DNA from 2 places in the Paenibacillus tianjinensis genome. Region 2 is predicted to be linked to the other one. Evidence: predicted binding sites of a transcription regulator. Region 2 holds the regulator's gene; the other holds the start of a gene.

Region 1 (7,615 bases), 1.2 Mb from region 2:
AAAGAGATTATCAGAAAACGATACGCATGGGAGCGGCATCATGTCAGTGCGGCGTTGCGCACGAAGACGGGGGAGATTTTTACAGCTGTTCATCTGGAGGCAAATCTGCCGCGGGTTAGCGTATGTGCCGAGGCAATGGTTATCGGTAAAGCGATTTCCGAGGGGTACCAGGAGTTCGACACCATTGTTGCCGTAAGGCACCCGGATCCGGACAGTGAGGATAGAGAGATCAAGGTTGTATCGCCATGCGGGATGTGCCGGGAGCTGATCGCGGATTACGCCAAGGATTACAAGGTGATTGTACCTGCGGAAGGGACCCTGGCCAAAGTGGATATTCTTGAGCTTTTGCCGCTGCGGTATGCGAGGTATGTGACAGTAAGTGACAGCAATAGCCGTAATGGTAATTATACATATTGAAAACATGAATATTTTGCCGAATGCTCAACATTCGCCGCGTCCTTGTCACGGTTGTCCCCATACAATGGTACAAAAGGTTGGTGGGAAGAATGGAACAACGCATCCTCCGGGATCTGCTCGACTCGGCGTCACGGCTGGTCAACGATGTCCGCTGGCAGGCGTCCTTCCGCAGCTTGGTGATGGAGCCTGCCGATACGGCTCTTGCGCTCCCGGCGAAGAGCTTGCTGAAGAAGCTGTATTCGCTGCAGGGCAAAGGCATCATCAGCGGACAGCATGATTATCTGGAGAGTCCGGATGAGTACAGCAATAAGCTGAAGAATACAGGAGGATTCTATCCCGGACTTCACGGCTATGAGCTGGGGGCCATCAGCAACCAGACAGAGGCGGTTATTGCCGGCCAGCGGCAGGCGGTGGTGGACAGTGCCGTTCGCTGGCATAAGGCCGGGGGAATCGTGACGATGAGCTATCATGCGAATCTGCCGGGGACGGCTCCGGCCTGGTCCAATGTCTCCATGAGCCTCAGCGAGGCTGACTTTGCAAGATATATAACACCGGGTACTGTTCAATATAAAGCGCTGCTGGCAGATCTCGACAAAACGGCGCTGTCCTTACAACAACTGAGCAATGCAGGTGTTCCTGTCCTGTGGAGACCGTATCACGAGATGAACGGGGGATGGTTCTGGTGGGGGCAGAAAAGCCGCTTCTCCGAGCTGTGGAACCTTATGTTCGAACGGTACACGGAGGTTCACGGGCTGCACAATTTGCTGTGGGTATGGAGTCCGAATGCCAAGAATCAGTGGTCGGGCGAGCCTGCGGACTACTATCCCGGTGCCGGCAGGGTAGACGTACTAGCCCTTGATATTTATGATGGAGATTTCAAGGCAAGCCACCATGACGGATTGTGGGACCTGGGACGCGGCAAGCTGATCGCTATAGGGGAAAACGGAGAGCTGCCTTCTCCGGCAGTCCTTGCAAGATCCCAGAGCAAATGGTCCTACCAGATGACCTGGGGCAAGCTGCTGTATGAGAAGAATACAGACACTGTGATTAAGGCTTATATGAAGAACAGTTTTGTAATCACCCGGGATGAATATAAGGTTAAGCCTGCGGGAACGGAAATAACAACTGCAGCGGGAGTTAAAGGGGAGTATTTCAACAATAATACACTAAGCGGAGCTCCGGTACTGGTTCGTACAGATCCGGCGGTCAACTTCGTCTGGAGACAGTCCAGTCCTGATCCGGCGGTAGCCTCCGACAACTTCTCTGTGCGCTGGAGCGGCTGGCTGAAAGCGGACTTCAGCGAGAGCTATACGATTTATTCTTCTTCGGATGACGGCATCCGGGTGTGGATTGACGGTGGATTGGTGATTGACAGCTGGATTAAGCAGAGCGGGCAGGAGCGAAAAGGCAGCGCGAATCTGACCGTCGGCAGACTGCATGAGCTGAGGGTAGAGTACTTCGAAAACCAGGGCGATGCCAAAGCAGTACTGATGTGGGAAAGCCCCAGCCAGCCCAAAGTCATTATTCCAGCCGGGGCCTATGTTCTTGCCGACTGAACGGCAACGGCAATCAAATCTGTTCGCGGTAGCTGATATTGTTGGCGGTTTTTTCGTCACGAACCGCTTTGCGCAGCACATCCTTAACCGTGAGCACCTTGCGGATTTTGCGGAAAAGCAGCTGCGGGGACGAAGCGTCATCGGAGAATACAGTCAGAGTCCCGATGCCGAGCAGGCGGTCCGGAAGGGTCTGATCCACCGAGAAGTCATTGACCCGCAGCAGCTCAATTTCTTCCAGATCTTTGCCGATGAGTCCCGTCTTCACGATAATCCGCTGGCTGGTAATCGTATATCTGGTCGTGTTGAGGCCAATCAGGCCCTTAAGCCGGTCATAGAGGCCGGCAGGCTTGCCCTGCCAGAGCTCGGTTTCCGGGCTTCCCCCGGAGGCGGAGCCGCCCGCAGGACGGCGCGGGGCCGCTGAAGCAGCGGTGTCCGTTCCCGCTCCGCATTCTCCGCAGAATTTGGCGCCTTGCTTATATTCAGCGCCACAGCTGGTGCAATAAGGCATAGATATCTTCCTTTCTTACTTCAGAATGAGATTATATTTATTATAGCAGGGATTTCCATTCTCAATGGAGGTCTCTTTGCTATGAATTCGCTTTATTTATAGGGGGTGGGGATTTCGAGTCTTTTTTACATAAAATTTCATTTGCACTTTACAAAACCCGCCATTATTCTGTTAAGTGGAGGGATTAGAAATGAGAAAAACCTTACTGACAGTTTTGCTTATAATGGTCGTTGTCCTCAGCGCTTGTAGCAAAGATAGTTCTGCACCTGCTTCAGAGGAAGAAGTGCAGGAAACTGTACAGAACTTTTACAATGAAATGTCGAAATTCGATGAGATGGGTAAATCTTCTCTGGAGAGCTTCAATACAACACTGACTTCTTATTCGACAGGAAAAGCCACCGACAAAGAACTGGAGAAAGCGGTCGATGAATTCCAGGACACAGCATCGGATATTGCCGATCAGGTCAAGGATGTGAAGATTTCCAAGAATCTGCCGAAGAATGTTCAGACCTTGCTTAGGGATGCTGCAATTGCGTTCCAAAGCGCCTATTCCATTAAAGAACAGGCTTCGCAAGGCGCAGTTTCCCCGGAGGTTACTGCGGATGAGTTCAACGCTTTGAATCAGCAGGCGGACGTGGCGATGCTGTACGGCATCTCCAAGCTGAATGAAGCGAGAGTAGCTGTAGGGCTGCTTGAGGAGGACAGCGCTGCTGAGGCTGAGCTGGGAACGGCTGCCGGAACTGCGGTGGAGACAGACGGGGCGGCAGATACTGCCCAGAAGAGCGGGGCAAATGCCGGTACCTCTACGGTTACAGGCTCAGAGTCAGGCAATACGGCGAATTAGAGATTTTTTTGTTGAAAAGATAGTCCCCATTAAGGCGCTGCACACCATCATGTGCGCGCCTTTTGCATGTAATCTGAAGCCTGGCAGCACTACAGTTATTTACCTGCTGGCAGCTTTTTCTGCTTGATAAATAGGCAGCTCTGCGGATATAATACAAACATACGTTCGCATTATGTGGGACGCAACTGACCTTATCCAACCGGAAGGAGAACGGAAAATGAGCAAAAAGCTGGAGGATCGTGGTCTGCTTGAGCGTAAGAGCCGGATTAGCAAGGAGGAGCTGGAGACACTGCGCCGCGGCAAGCTGCTGCTGGATGCGCAGAAGCTGGAGGAAATCGAGTGTACACTGGCGCTGTCGCTGCGGACTCATGTCCGAGTAACAGTGATTCTATATGATCCCTCCGGGAACAAGCTGCTGAACGGATTTGTTACCTCCATTCATACCCACTCGCGGGAAATTAAGCTGCAGTGGGCAGAGGAATGGAAATGGATTAACGTAGACGACATCGTAGAGGTATACATAGTCTAGAGGCTTATTTTGCGGCGGAGGCTTCCGTTTTCTCATAAGCAATTAGCGTAACGGCGTTGTTGCCGGTGATTTGGGCAATAGCCGCTTCAGCTTGCCGGATAATCTCTACCGCATTCTCCTGGTCGCTTAGTGCAGCTACCTTGTAGCTGTCGCTGTGAATGTCCATAGACTCATCCCACCTTTCGCGGGTAGTGTGGCCTTTTTTGCGGATAATCATTCAATTGGACATCTATGCGTTGACCCCGGGGAAACCGTACAAGCAAACCGGGAAGAGGGGGCATTTACTATACCAGGGGGTGAGTACATGCTGACTTTAGATCAGGTGAAGAGTAAATCAGCAGGCTGGCTGGGCAAGCTTCATCCCGTGCTGCTGGCTGGTGCGAGTGCGCTAATCCAAAGGTGCTACGCCAAAGGAATTCCGATCGTCATTACCCAAGGGATGCGGACTATTGCTGAGCAGAATGCGCTTTATGCGCAAGGCCGGACAACGAAAGGAAACATTGTAACTAATGCCAGAGGAGGCAGCAGCTACCACAATTATGGTCTGGCGATTGATTTTGCCTTGCTTCTGCCGGACGGGAAAAGCATTTCCTGGGATACCTCCCGTGACGGGAATAACGATAGGATTGCGGACTGGCAGCAGGTGGCGCAGGAGGCGAAGAAGCTCGGCTTCGCATGGGGCGGGGACTGGACTTCTTTTAAAGACTATTCTCATCTGGAGATGACCTTCGGGCTTACCACTGAGCAGCTCCGGGCCGGTAAACAGCCGACGGTGCAGCAGGTGAAGGATGCCTTAGCCCTGATTAATGGAACCGGCAGCGAGACGGATCCGGCCATCAGTGTCACATTGAATGGAGTCAAGATTACCAGCGGTTTTCTCGAGAACGGAACAACCTTCGCGCCTGTACGGGCAGTGGCCGAGGCGCTTGGAGCCAAAGTATCTTATGATCCGGTGAACAGGACAGTAAACCTCGTCAGGGAATAAGGATTGCTTGCATAGATGTTGCACGATGTGGGGAAATTATCAGCGAGATACCACACTATCCTCAAAGGGGGCATACATTTTGAAGAAGCTGATCACAAGCCTGGCATGCGGTACCGTGTTATCCCTTAGCCTGCTGGGATCCGGTTATGCAGCCAATGCAGCTGGTACTGGCGGAGGAATGGGCACAACGGTTCCCGATACCGGAACAACCGGCACAAGAACACAAGGAGTACGTGAGATGAACGGTACTGGTACCCATCTGATGAATCAGGGCAATACCATGATGAATCAGACCACAGGAACCATGCGTAAAGGCGAGAACATGGTGAGGGACGCGGTCACTCCGGGCGATAACAATAGGGTCTCTCCGCTGAACAACACAACGCAGACCGGCAGATACCGGGCCACCAGTACAACCACCAATGCCAACAACAATGATGACAACGACTCGAACTGGGGCTGGCTCGGCTTAGTCGGCCTCCTGGGGCTGGCCGGCATGCGCAGCAGAAGCACTGATCGTGACCGCCGCTAGCTCATCCTAAGCCTTACAGAGCAAAGCCCGTCCGGCTAATCCGGAACGGGCTTTTGCTATAAATAAAAAAACATCGGAATTTAGATTGCGTGTTTGAAGGATACGTGATATTATATTTCTTGTCGCGTTACAACGCACATATTATGCCGGGGTGGCGGAACAGGCAGACGCACAGGACTTAAAATCCTGCGGTACGTGAGTACCGTACGGGTTCGACCCCCGTCCTCGGCAGTACAGTGAAAACCTTGAGAAATCAAGGTTTTTTTGTTGTGTGAATTTTAAAGCTTCCGTTAAAAGCTAAAGGTTCTGTGTGTCGAGAATTTACTTCCTAACACACAGAACCAAGACGATAATACTCCTTTTCAGTGCTTGTCTAATCACAAGTTCTAGAGAGGAGTTTTTATTATGGCTATTGTTACGAGTGTTAATCAATACAAGATAACTGATAAGTAAAAGTTATATAAAGAATTAGTCGGTTGGTGTAAAATTGTGGCATAAACTAAGGGGCAATTATTTAATTAAGATAGGAGACTAGTTGAAAAATGTCAGATAAGGTGAAGTTTTTATCCACAACTGCATTGTCAAAAGAAATGGGATATACATCTAAGGAGTTATTTGCCCTTATGATGAATTCAGGATTGATAAATAGAGAAAACGATACTTGGGTCCTGACGGAACAAGGGAAAGCAAGGGGAGGTATTATCAAGAATCATCCCCAGCACGGCTCATTTATAGCTTGGGATGAGAAGATTAAGGATGAATTGAAGCTGACAAATTCGAATGAAGAAAAACTTTTAAGTGCAGTAGCTTTAAGTCAACACTTTGGAGTTTCTAAGCTTCGCATGAATCCGATTTTGTCGGAACTTGGTTTATTACAAAAAGGAGTAAAGGGATGGTTAATAACTAAGCTTGGCGAGAGTATAGGCGGAAAACAGTTTGAATATGACCGGAATGGCGTACCTTATGTATGCTGGGAAGCAAGTATATTAACAAACAAGCGGCTACTTGAAACGATAAAGGAGTTACGTGGTGAAAGTGTAGAGACAGCAATTGAGAATAGAAAGATCGAGACAGTTGCTGTAGGCTTTAGAGAAAAGTATGAAGCAACTCATAGGTCGGCAGATGGGCACTATGTAAGATCAAGAGCAGAGATGCTTATTGATAATTGGTTGTATATGTCTGAGATTGTACATGCATATGAAAGAAAGCTACCCATTGAGGAAGATGTTTATTGTGATTTTTATCTACCTGTTGGCAAAGTATACATAGAGTTTTGGGGTTTGGAAAATGATGCTAGATATAATGAGAGGAAAAAAATCAAGCTGGAGATATACAAAAAGTATGGATTTAACTTAATTGAGATTGATGATAAAGATATATTGAATTTAGATGACATCTTTCCCAAGAAACTACTGAAGTTTGGCATTCAGGCGTATTAAGTGATGCTCATAGATGTGCAGGTAGAATGTGCTGGGATTTATTTTTTGATAATTATAGCAGTTGTTGTAGTAGCTGGATTTATTGTATCTAGAGTTCAAATGGTAAGTGCTAGGGTTAATATGCTTTCAATAAATACAACACAATCTATTTTAAACAGTATTGTTGACTTAACTGTTTAAATAATCAAATGTTTTCAACATATTCTGCCACGCACATGAATAGTATATTTTAGGTCTCATATTCTTTGTCTCTTTGTATTCGAAAAAAAACTCCTACTTTAGAAGTCTGGTTTGTCCTAAAACAAACAAGACTTCTATAAAGGAGTTTTTACTTTGAGGATTAGAACGGTTAAGCTTAATAAGTTTATGCAGGCGCGTAAACTCTTCCTGAGATATTGACTGGGCCCGTTATGGTGATATCTCCCTGGAGATCCTCCGGGTTTGAGGCAAACACCTGAACTACATGAAAGCCTACAGATACATTCGTAAGAATGGTATGGAACGCTGTGGTCATTTCAAGGATTTCATCTTCATCGTAGGAAATGGACTCTTGCTCAGCGCTGCCCACAACGACTCCATCCATAAAGACTTGAAGTAAGAGCTTGGGCTGCTCTGGTGGTGTGATAAAAACGTTCGTCGCCTGCCAGCCTACTGTAGTGGTGAGTTCTACAAAGTTAGTTGCAACCGGAATATTAATCCCGAATTGTAGTATTAGCGTTGGTGTGACATGAATGGGAACATTAACGGTATTGTCTAAGTTTGTCTGGACACTTCTGGCGAATTCAACCAAGGTATGAGCCATAGT
Region 2 (7,615 bases):
AGAACCGACTACCCAAAACATGATGCCGAGGAGCAGCAGAACTATTGGAAATACGATATTGCGGCCTTTAAAGATATCGCTCTCTTTGGCAGCTGACGCTGATTTTGAAGCATAGATGGTTTCTTTACCTTGCTTCTTCCGTTGCTTATTGACTTGCTGTGTGTTGCGTTGAACCATTCTTTCCCAAGAACGGGCCATGTGAGTTCCCCCTAGTCGTCCTAAAATATCTATGACAAAGGCACCGGACTAATGTTTAAGCCCCTTGTTGCCTTGATCATCGTTATCCACGATTTCAATCGTATCAAGCTGTGCACGGAAGTTGCTGCGGATGTTGCCCAGATAGATCTCGCGGAGCTTAGCGCGTTCTGCTAATTCCTCTTCATTCAGGCCGCTGCTTTTCTGTTTGCGAGCCAATTCATTGATGCGTGCGACCAATTCGTCTATATTCAATGCTTTCCCCTCCCCTATAAATTCATTCTAACTTTGCCATGAGAAAAAGAGCTTGTCAAGGTCTCCCCCCTGAAAGCTCTTCATGTTATTCTATCGTGCTGAAATTATATTTAATATACAGGCAAGGTTAACACATCTCCGGCCTGGATGTCACTGCTCTTCAGTCCGCTTGTCTCTTTAATTCCTTCTATATATACGACGGTCCTCATGTTATCCGGTTTATGTTCCCGTGCAATGCTCCAGAGCGTGTCTCCGCGTTCAACCACTACCCGCTTACCTTCTGTCATAGAGGAGACTGATCCGGCAAAAACATTACCTACAACTGTAAAACCTGAAACAACGAGCATAAACACTAAAGCTAGCTTTATAAAGTTATCCTTCACAAATACCTTCATTAGCATATTGAATACGAACGCTGCAGAATTCTTTAGACTTGATGCATAAGTTGAAGCAGAATCATCTCCGGAAGACTGAACCTCGCGGGCTTCATCGTAGATGCTGCGGTATGTACTGTATTTTAGCATTATCATCGACCTCCAAACACTTGTTCTTAATTTCAAAAATAATATAACACGAACAAGTGTTTTGATCAATAGTTTTTTCGAACAATTGTTCCCCTTAATTTATTAGGCAGCTTTAGGTGCATGTTCATCTGTTTTTATGCCTTTTTGAAAATTTTAGAACTAATGTTTGTACGAACGGAGGTTCTATGTTATAATTTTCCCAAACATACTATATGGGGTTGATTCCAATGTCAAAGATTTCGAGTCGTCAGCTGGCGATCCTGGAATTTATACGTAACGAAGTCCGCAGCAAGGGTTATCCTCCGTCTGTCCGGGAAATCGGGGAAGCTGTTGGTCTTGCGTCCAGCTCCACAGTACATGGTCATTTGGATCGTCTTGAGAAGAAAGGCCTTATCCGTCGTGACCCTACGAAGCCGCGTGCGATAGAACTGCTTGGACAGGAAGATTCTGAGAATGTACATCAATTTGTACAAACAGTAACCCGTATTCCTGTTGTAGGTAAAGTCACCGCCGGGGTGCCTATTACAGCTACAGAGAATATTGAAGACTATTTCCCGCTACCTAGCCACTATGTAGGCGACAACAAAGTTTTCATGCTCTCTGTACTGGGAGACAGCATGGTTGATGCGGGAATTATGAACGGCGACTATGTTATTGTCCGCCAGCAGCAGACAGCAGACAATGGAGATATCGTCGTTGCGATGACTGAAGAAGATGAAGCAACTGTTAAGACATTCTACAAAGAACGAGACCATATCCGCCTGCAGCCGGAGAATCCGGCTTATGAACCTCTCCGCTTGAACCGTGTTACCATTTTAGGTAGAGTCATTGGACTTTTCCGAGATATTCACTAGAAAATCCCCTCACAGAAGCTGTTTCGCTCTCCAAGCGGAACAGCTTTTTCCGTTCTATTGTGCCCACTTTATCATTTCAGAACACTTGTTCATACCGGTGAAATTCATCACCATTAGCCTCTTCTAACGGGAACCCCTGCAGCATTCCACACATATCCTGGTAGCAGAAGGAGTGCTGATGACTTTGCCCAATTACCGGATAATTGTTGATCTGTCGCAGCGCATGCTGTATTTGCTGGATAACGACATTGTGACCCGTGGTTTTCCCGTTGGAATCGGCACCATGCTGACTGTTTCACCTACAGGCGAGTATACTATCATTAACAAGCAGCCTAATCCCGGCGGGCCTTTTGGTGCCTTTTGGATGGGGCTGTCTAAACCGCATTACGGCATTCACGGAACGAATGACCCTGCTTCGATCGGTCATAGGGTCTCCCATGGCTGCATCCGGATGTATAACAATGATGTTCTCGCTTTATCTCGTATAGTCCCCATTGGCACGCGTGTGACGATTAGGGAGTAAATCTATGCCTAATTCGTACGTCACTCCATGTCAAAAGAACACCTCTACCCGCTCTTGCACCGGTAGAGGTGTTCTCATTTATTCATATGATGTTCATACTACATATTAAAGTAATCCCCAACAACAGCTACGGTTACAGCACACTGCGCAATAGTCTGATCGCGATACGGTTCAGGCGCAATGCTTCCCGGATCGAGACCCTGGCAGCCAGTAATTCACGTCTGGCCCGGCTTGGATTAGGCACCCGGCGCAAATTCTCATTGATTTCCTCAAGCCGCTCCCGTAAAACCGCTCTTTGTGCCAGCAATACACGGATCGCTCTGCGAATTCTTAACCGTTCTGTTTCTGTCATTAATTCCACCTCTTTTACGTTTGATAGTATAAGAGATGCAATTACGGCTTCATCGGTTTGTGTGAACTGGCAGTTGTTATTTTTTGGGCAGACGCACCCGGAATTCATACTCCGAACGTTTGTAGGCCATTCCCGCCAGCATGATATAATCAGGTGTCCATTTTTGCAGAGGTCCTGCGTAATCAGCGATAACATGCGGCTGTCCTTCTAGCATCTGCACTACGTATATATTCGCCTCAGCGAGCGCAGCAGTGAACAGATCAGCATCAGTTACCAGCACCTTATAAGTCGCATTCAATACGGTCCCTCCTTATTGGCTGATTCATATTTAGCGCGGATTTCAAGGTTTTTGGAATAATTGTACAGGTCTAGTGCCGTTATCCCTCTGCGTGCAAGCTTAACAAACAACACAAAAGCGTAGATACACGCCACGGCAGATACCAGCCAGATCAACACGGCAAATACTCCGAATCCACTCAGAAAATAAGCCCCTGGCGTTACACTCATCGTTCGTCTACTCCTTCGGTAAGCCATAAAATGGCCTGTAAATGATATTTATATATACGGTAGCCAAGGTTCGTCTAACGGCTATGATAGAAAGGCAATAATAATAGTGCTAGGCCAATAACTGCAAAAATCCCTGTGCCGATAGCAGAAAAGACAAAATATGCTTTTGGCGGCTCTTTGAAAGCTTTCCAGCCTTGGGTAATCTGCCAGAAATAACGTGGTTTAATCGTAGCAAACACCGCCGTGCCCGTCCAAAGCACAAGAAACGCGGTCATAAACCAGGCGATTCCTGCAGGCATCCCTACCACTCCCATTCTGAATTAAAAGCTATGTTCATACATTTATTCACATGAAGTGAAGCTATTTTCTCAGCCATTCCAATATAATCCAAATGCGAATGGCTGTAAATGAGAAATCATCTAGCCATGTATACAAAAAGGCATTACCATGAGCTTCTCCTGTTAAGGGAGCCCTCTGATAATGCCTATATATTCGATTTCGGAAGTACCTCCGCAAACTATAACCGCATTCAACCTATAGCATACAAAAGAATCAAAACCACGATGGTCAAGGATGAGGCGAACGACAACCACGTGAAAAAATGTTTCCAGTAGTTATTTTTCATCTGACTTGTATACCACCAATATTGTGCTCCGTTGATGCTCTGCACCGTCACGTGAAGATTTGACGACTGAGCCATAACAGATGTTGACTACCTGCTCTTCCCGTAACCCTTTGAGGAATTCATTTGCCTTGTTCTCCGCATAAAAATTATCGCCGTCCACAAATTCTTTTACCTGTATCATAATATCCTCCTTTAATTGCATTCATAAAACCGCATCAAGATCATATGGGAATCCCTATATTTAAAAGCGACGAAATGCACATGGCCCATCACCCCTTGGCTAACATTTAATGTAAAATCCATCCAAACGAACAGCAAGGCACTCCGCAGCTCTCTGCGAAATGCCTTACTATCAGCCTAGCTTACCATTCCATCTGACATTAATCAAACTTTATTTACTCAATTTTTCCAATTGAAGTGACAGAAAAAAGTAGAATCGTGTTGCTAAAGCATACATCCATTTTTAGGAATCTTTATAAACTGCAACAATTCTATCTTAAGTTGGAAATAATGCATAATAGATTATAATATAATAAAAATTATCAGGAGGATTTCTCTATGCCCAGTTATTATTTTAAAGAAATATGGACTCCTCTAAAGTTGGTTGGGATCAAGTTTTTTCGGGACGACGAGCTAAGGCTTTGGGTTAAATTATGGTCAAGAAAGCGTACGCTGCTCCGTTAAGTTAATATTTGGTCTCATCACTATCCAGCCGTGAGAACACCTCTAAATCCACAACGCCATGTCCTTTCCAGACCTGACCTTGCCGGATCGTGCCTTCTTGTCTAAAATAATTCCTCAGCAGCACCTTCTGGGATTTGATATTCTCCGGCATTACAAAGGCTTGAATACGATTGATCCCTAACTCCTTGAACAAATATTCCGTCATCGCCTGAACTGCTCCTGTGGCAATCCCCTGACCCCAAAATCTATCGTCAAGCCTGTAACCTATGGTGATCATATTTACGTCCTGCACATAATCAAATATTTCTGCCACGCCAACAATACGTTCAGGCTCTTTGTTCAAGCAGATTCCCAGGAAAATCGTCTTCTTCTTAAGAAAATCTCTTTCAAAATGTCCTATCATATTGGCCACTGTCTCTTTGTTTTTCTTCAGCATTACTGGTGAATGCACAAACAGCTTTTCATTGCTATAGATGTCAAACAGCTCGTCGAGATCAGAATCAGTTATTTTTCTTAATGTAATTGCTGCAGATTCAATTCGTGGAAATTGTTCAAATGGGCTTTTACTCATTTATCCCGCGCCTCTCCGTTTAAAGTCTCATCAAAGTCTAAGTGCAGTAAATTTACCATAAATCTCTATAATTTTCTATGTATTGTAACTAATCGCCAAAAAAAGAATGAGGTACCTCTTAGGCAGCAAAAACAAAAGGTCCTGCACCAATAGCCATATAATCTTTTCTGGGACACCTCTTTTTTTGAGTAGGATCGGCTTGTGCACTTAGGTGGACGCTGCGCGAACGGACCGTTGTTCCAATCGCTTTGGTCTCCAGATTTTTCTCATTCCCCTTAGCGGTGAAAATCCGGTGACCAAGGCGGCCGCTACCGCTTTTCCACAATCAGTCCGTCCTTTCCGCTGTTTAAGCGGGATATGAAATTCCACTTTATATGAAATCCATCCTCGAATAGTCCTCACAATTTTGCGGGCAATTTGTGGGCACCGTCATATTAAGGGCTCATAGCACCCCCTACGCCCACACAAAAAACCCCCGACGCCAGAGGCGCCAGGGGTTGCTTGCAACTAGTAAAGAGTCATGTACTGAGCTCTTTCCCACTCGTGAACCTGGGTACGATAGATGTCCCATTCGATTTCCTTCAGTTCATAGAAGTGAGCCAAAGCATGTTCACCAAGGGCTTCAGTGATGACATGGCTGCGGATCATTTCATTTAGTGCTTCTTTCAGATCGGACGGCAAGCTTGGAATGCCTTCTTCAATCCGCTCTTCCTCAGACATCACATAGATGTTCCGGTCGATTGGAGCCGGCAGATCAAGCTGGCGCTTGATTCCGTCAAGACCTGCCTTCAACATTACAGCAAGTGCAAGATACGGGTTAGCTGCAGGGTCCGGATTGCGGACTTCAATGCGTGTACTGAGGCCTCTGGAAGCCGGAATACGAATCATCGGGCTGCGGTTGCTCGCAGACCAGGCTACGTAACAAGGGGCTTCATAACCGGGAACCAGACGTTTGTAAGAGTTCACTGTCGGATTCGTGATGGCGGCAAAAGCACGTGCGTGCTTCAGGATACCAGCCATGTAATACCGTGCAGTTTTGCTCAGGCCGAGCGTATCACTTTCATCATAGAATACATTCTCATTGCCTTTGAACAAGGATTGGTGGGCATGCATCCCGGATCCGTTCATACCAAATAGAGGCTTAGGCATAAAAGTAGCATGCAGGCCGTGCTGACGGGCAACCGTCTTCACAACGAGCTTGAAGGTTTGAATTTGGTCAGCGGCTTTGATCGCATCCGCATATTTGAAGTCAATTTCATGCTGGCCGGAAGCCACTTCGTGGTGAGAAGCTTCAATTTCGAAGCCCATTTCTTCAAGAGTCAATACGATTTCGCGGCGGCAGTTCTCCCCAAGATCCATCGGCGCCAAATCGAAATATCCACCCTGGTCATTCAATTCTGTAGTAGGATTACCCTTCTCATCGGTTCTGAACAGGAAAAATTCCGGCTCTGGTCCAACGTTCATGGCAGTGTAGCCCATTTCTTCTGCTTCCTCAAGACAGCGTTTGAGAATGCCGCGCGGATCGCCGGCAAACGGTGTTCCATCAGGCATGTACACATCACAAATCAGACGTGCTACCCGGCTGTCCGTCACCCAAGGGAAAATCACCCATGTGCTGAGGTCCGGATAGAGATACATGTCAGATTCCTCAATACGCACATAACCTTCAATGGACGATCCATCGAACATCATTTTATTGTCGAGCGCTTTTTCAAGCTGGCTTACTGGAATCTCAACGTTTTTGATGGTTCCGAGCAGGTCGGTGAACTGCAGGCGAATAAAACGGACGTTTTCTTCCTTGGCGATACGGATAATATCCTCTTTAGAAAAGCTCACTTTACCCTCTCCCTTTCAACTCTCTTTAGTTGTTGTTTATTTATTAAAAAACCGGGATAGCTCGCCTTGAATAAGAGATACTTGTCCCGGTCTTTTACCCGAAACCAGTTCCTGCTTAAGCAAACGGTGAAGCTGTGAATCAGACAACTCTCTACGGCGGACCTCTGTGTCAGGGGTAATTACCGTAGCTTCTTCAGATTCCTTCGAGACAGGGTTCATTACCTGCTTAATGCCGGCAATATTAACGCCTTTCTCAATTAATGCTTTGATTTCCAATAGGCGCTCTACATCATTAAATGAGAACAAACGCTGGTTGCCTGAAGTACGCGCGGGCACGATCAGACTGTGCTGCTCATAATAACGAATTTGTCTAGCAGATAAATCGGTTAGCTTCATTACGATTCCTATAGGAAATAATGCCATATTTCTGCGGATTTCATCACCCATGACTCATCCAACCTTCCAATGATCTTTTTCTCATCTCATTGTACATTTCTTAATTTGGCGTGTCAATGGTATGTTAGTTTTCTTTACAACATTAGTAGATTACTGCGAAACAGAAGGTGAACTGGGTGTTAGCTACCAAGGATGAAGACTACCGCAGTATATCACATCGAACATTCCAGAAGCAAAAAAGCAGGCTGAAGTGGCAGAAATGCGTACAGCCTGTTCAAAAAAAATAACCCCGC

Evidence for each region. The regulator LexA, encoded in region 2, represses DNA repair genes until DNA is damaged. The targets are predictions, from matches to a motif close to CGAACATATGTTCG.
Region 1: JRJ22_RS21515 (YolD-like family protein) is a predicted target of LexA. The motif match lies at 3,480-3,493, and genes of this name have one in related genera.

What each region holds. Positions count from the first base shown of each region.
Region 1 is NZ_CP070969.1:4,598,937-4,606,551, reverse strand. Features, by position in the region: gene JRJ22_RS21535 (cytidine deaminase) at 1-417, shown strand, start outside; gene JRJ22_RS21530 (glycosyl hydrolase) at 507-1,973, shown strand; gene JRJ22_RS21525 (PH domain-containing protein) at 1,987-2,481, opposite strand; gene JRJ22_RS21520 (hypothetical protein) at 2,672-3,325, shown strand; gene JRJ22_RS21515 (YolD-like family protein) at 3,543-3,854, shown strand; gene JRJ22_RS21510 (hypothetical protein) at 3,859-4,020, opposite strand; gene JRJ22_RS21505 (M15 family metallopeptidase) at 4,159-4,839, shown strand; gene JRJ22_RS29335 (WGxxGxxG family protein) at 4,919-5,371, shown strand; tRNA gene JRJ22_RS21495 (tRNA-Leu) at 5,517-5,602, shown strand; gene JRJ22_RS21490 (glycerol kinase) at 5,914-6,810, shown strand; gene JRJ22_RS21485 (hypothetical protein) at 7,175-7,612, opposite strand.
Region 2 is NZ_CP070969.1:3,432,016-3,439,630, forward strand. Features, by position in the region: gene JRJ22_RS15465 (hypothetical protein) at 1-198, opposite strand, end outside; gene JRJ22_RS15470 (DUF896 domain-containing protein) at 247-450, opposite strand; gene JRJ22_RS15475 (LysM peptidoglycan-binding domain-containing protein) at 561-974, opposite strand; gene lexA (transcriptional repressor LexA) at 1,202-1,828, shown strand; gene JRJ22_RS15485 (L,D-transpeptidase) at 2,013-2,351, shown strand; gene JRJ22_RS15490 (hypothetical protein) at 2,485-2,703, opposite strand; gene JRJ22_RS15495 (hypothetical protein) at 2,780-3,001, opposite strand; gene JRJ22_RS15500 (hypothetical protein) at 2,998-3,210, opposite strand; gene JRJ22_RS15505 (DUF6199 family natural product biosynthesis protein) at 3,285-3,509, opposite strand; gene JRJ22_RS15510 (sporulation protein Cse60) at 3,825-4,016, opposite strand; gene JRJ22_RS15515 (GNAT family N-acetyltransferase) at 4,521-5,090, opposite strand; gene glnA (type I glutamate--ammonia ligase) at 5,598-6,926, opposite strand; gene JRJ22_RS15525 (MerR family transcriptional regulator) at 6,963-7,373, opposite strand.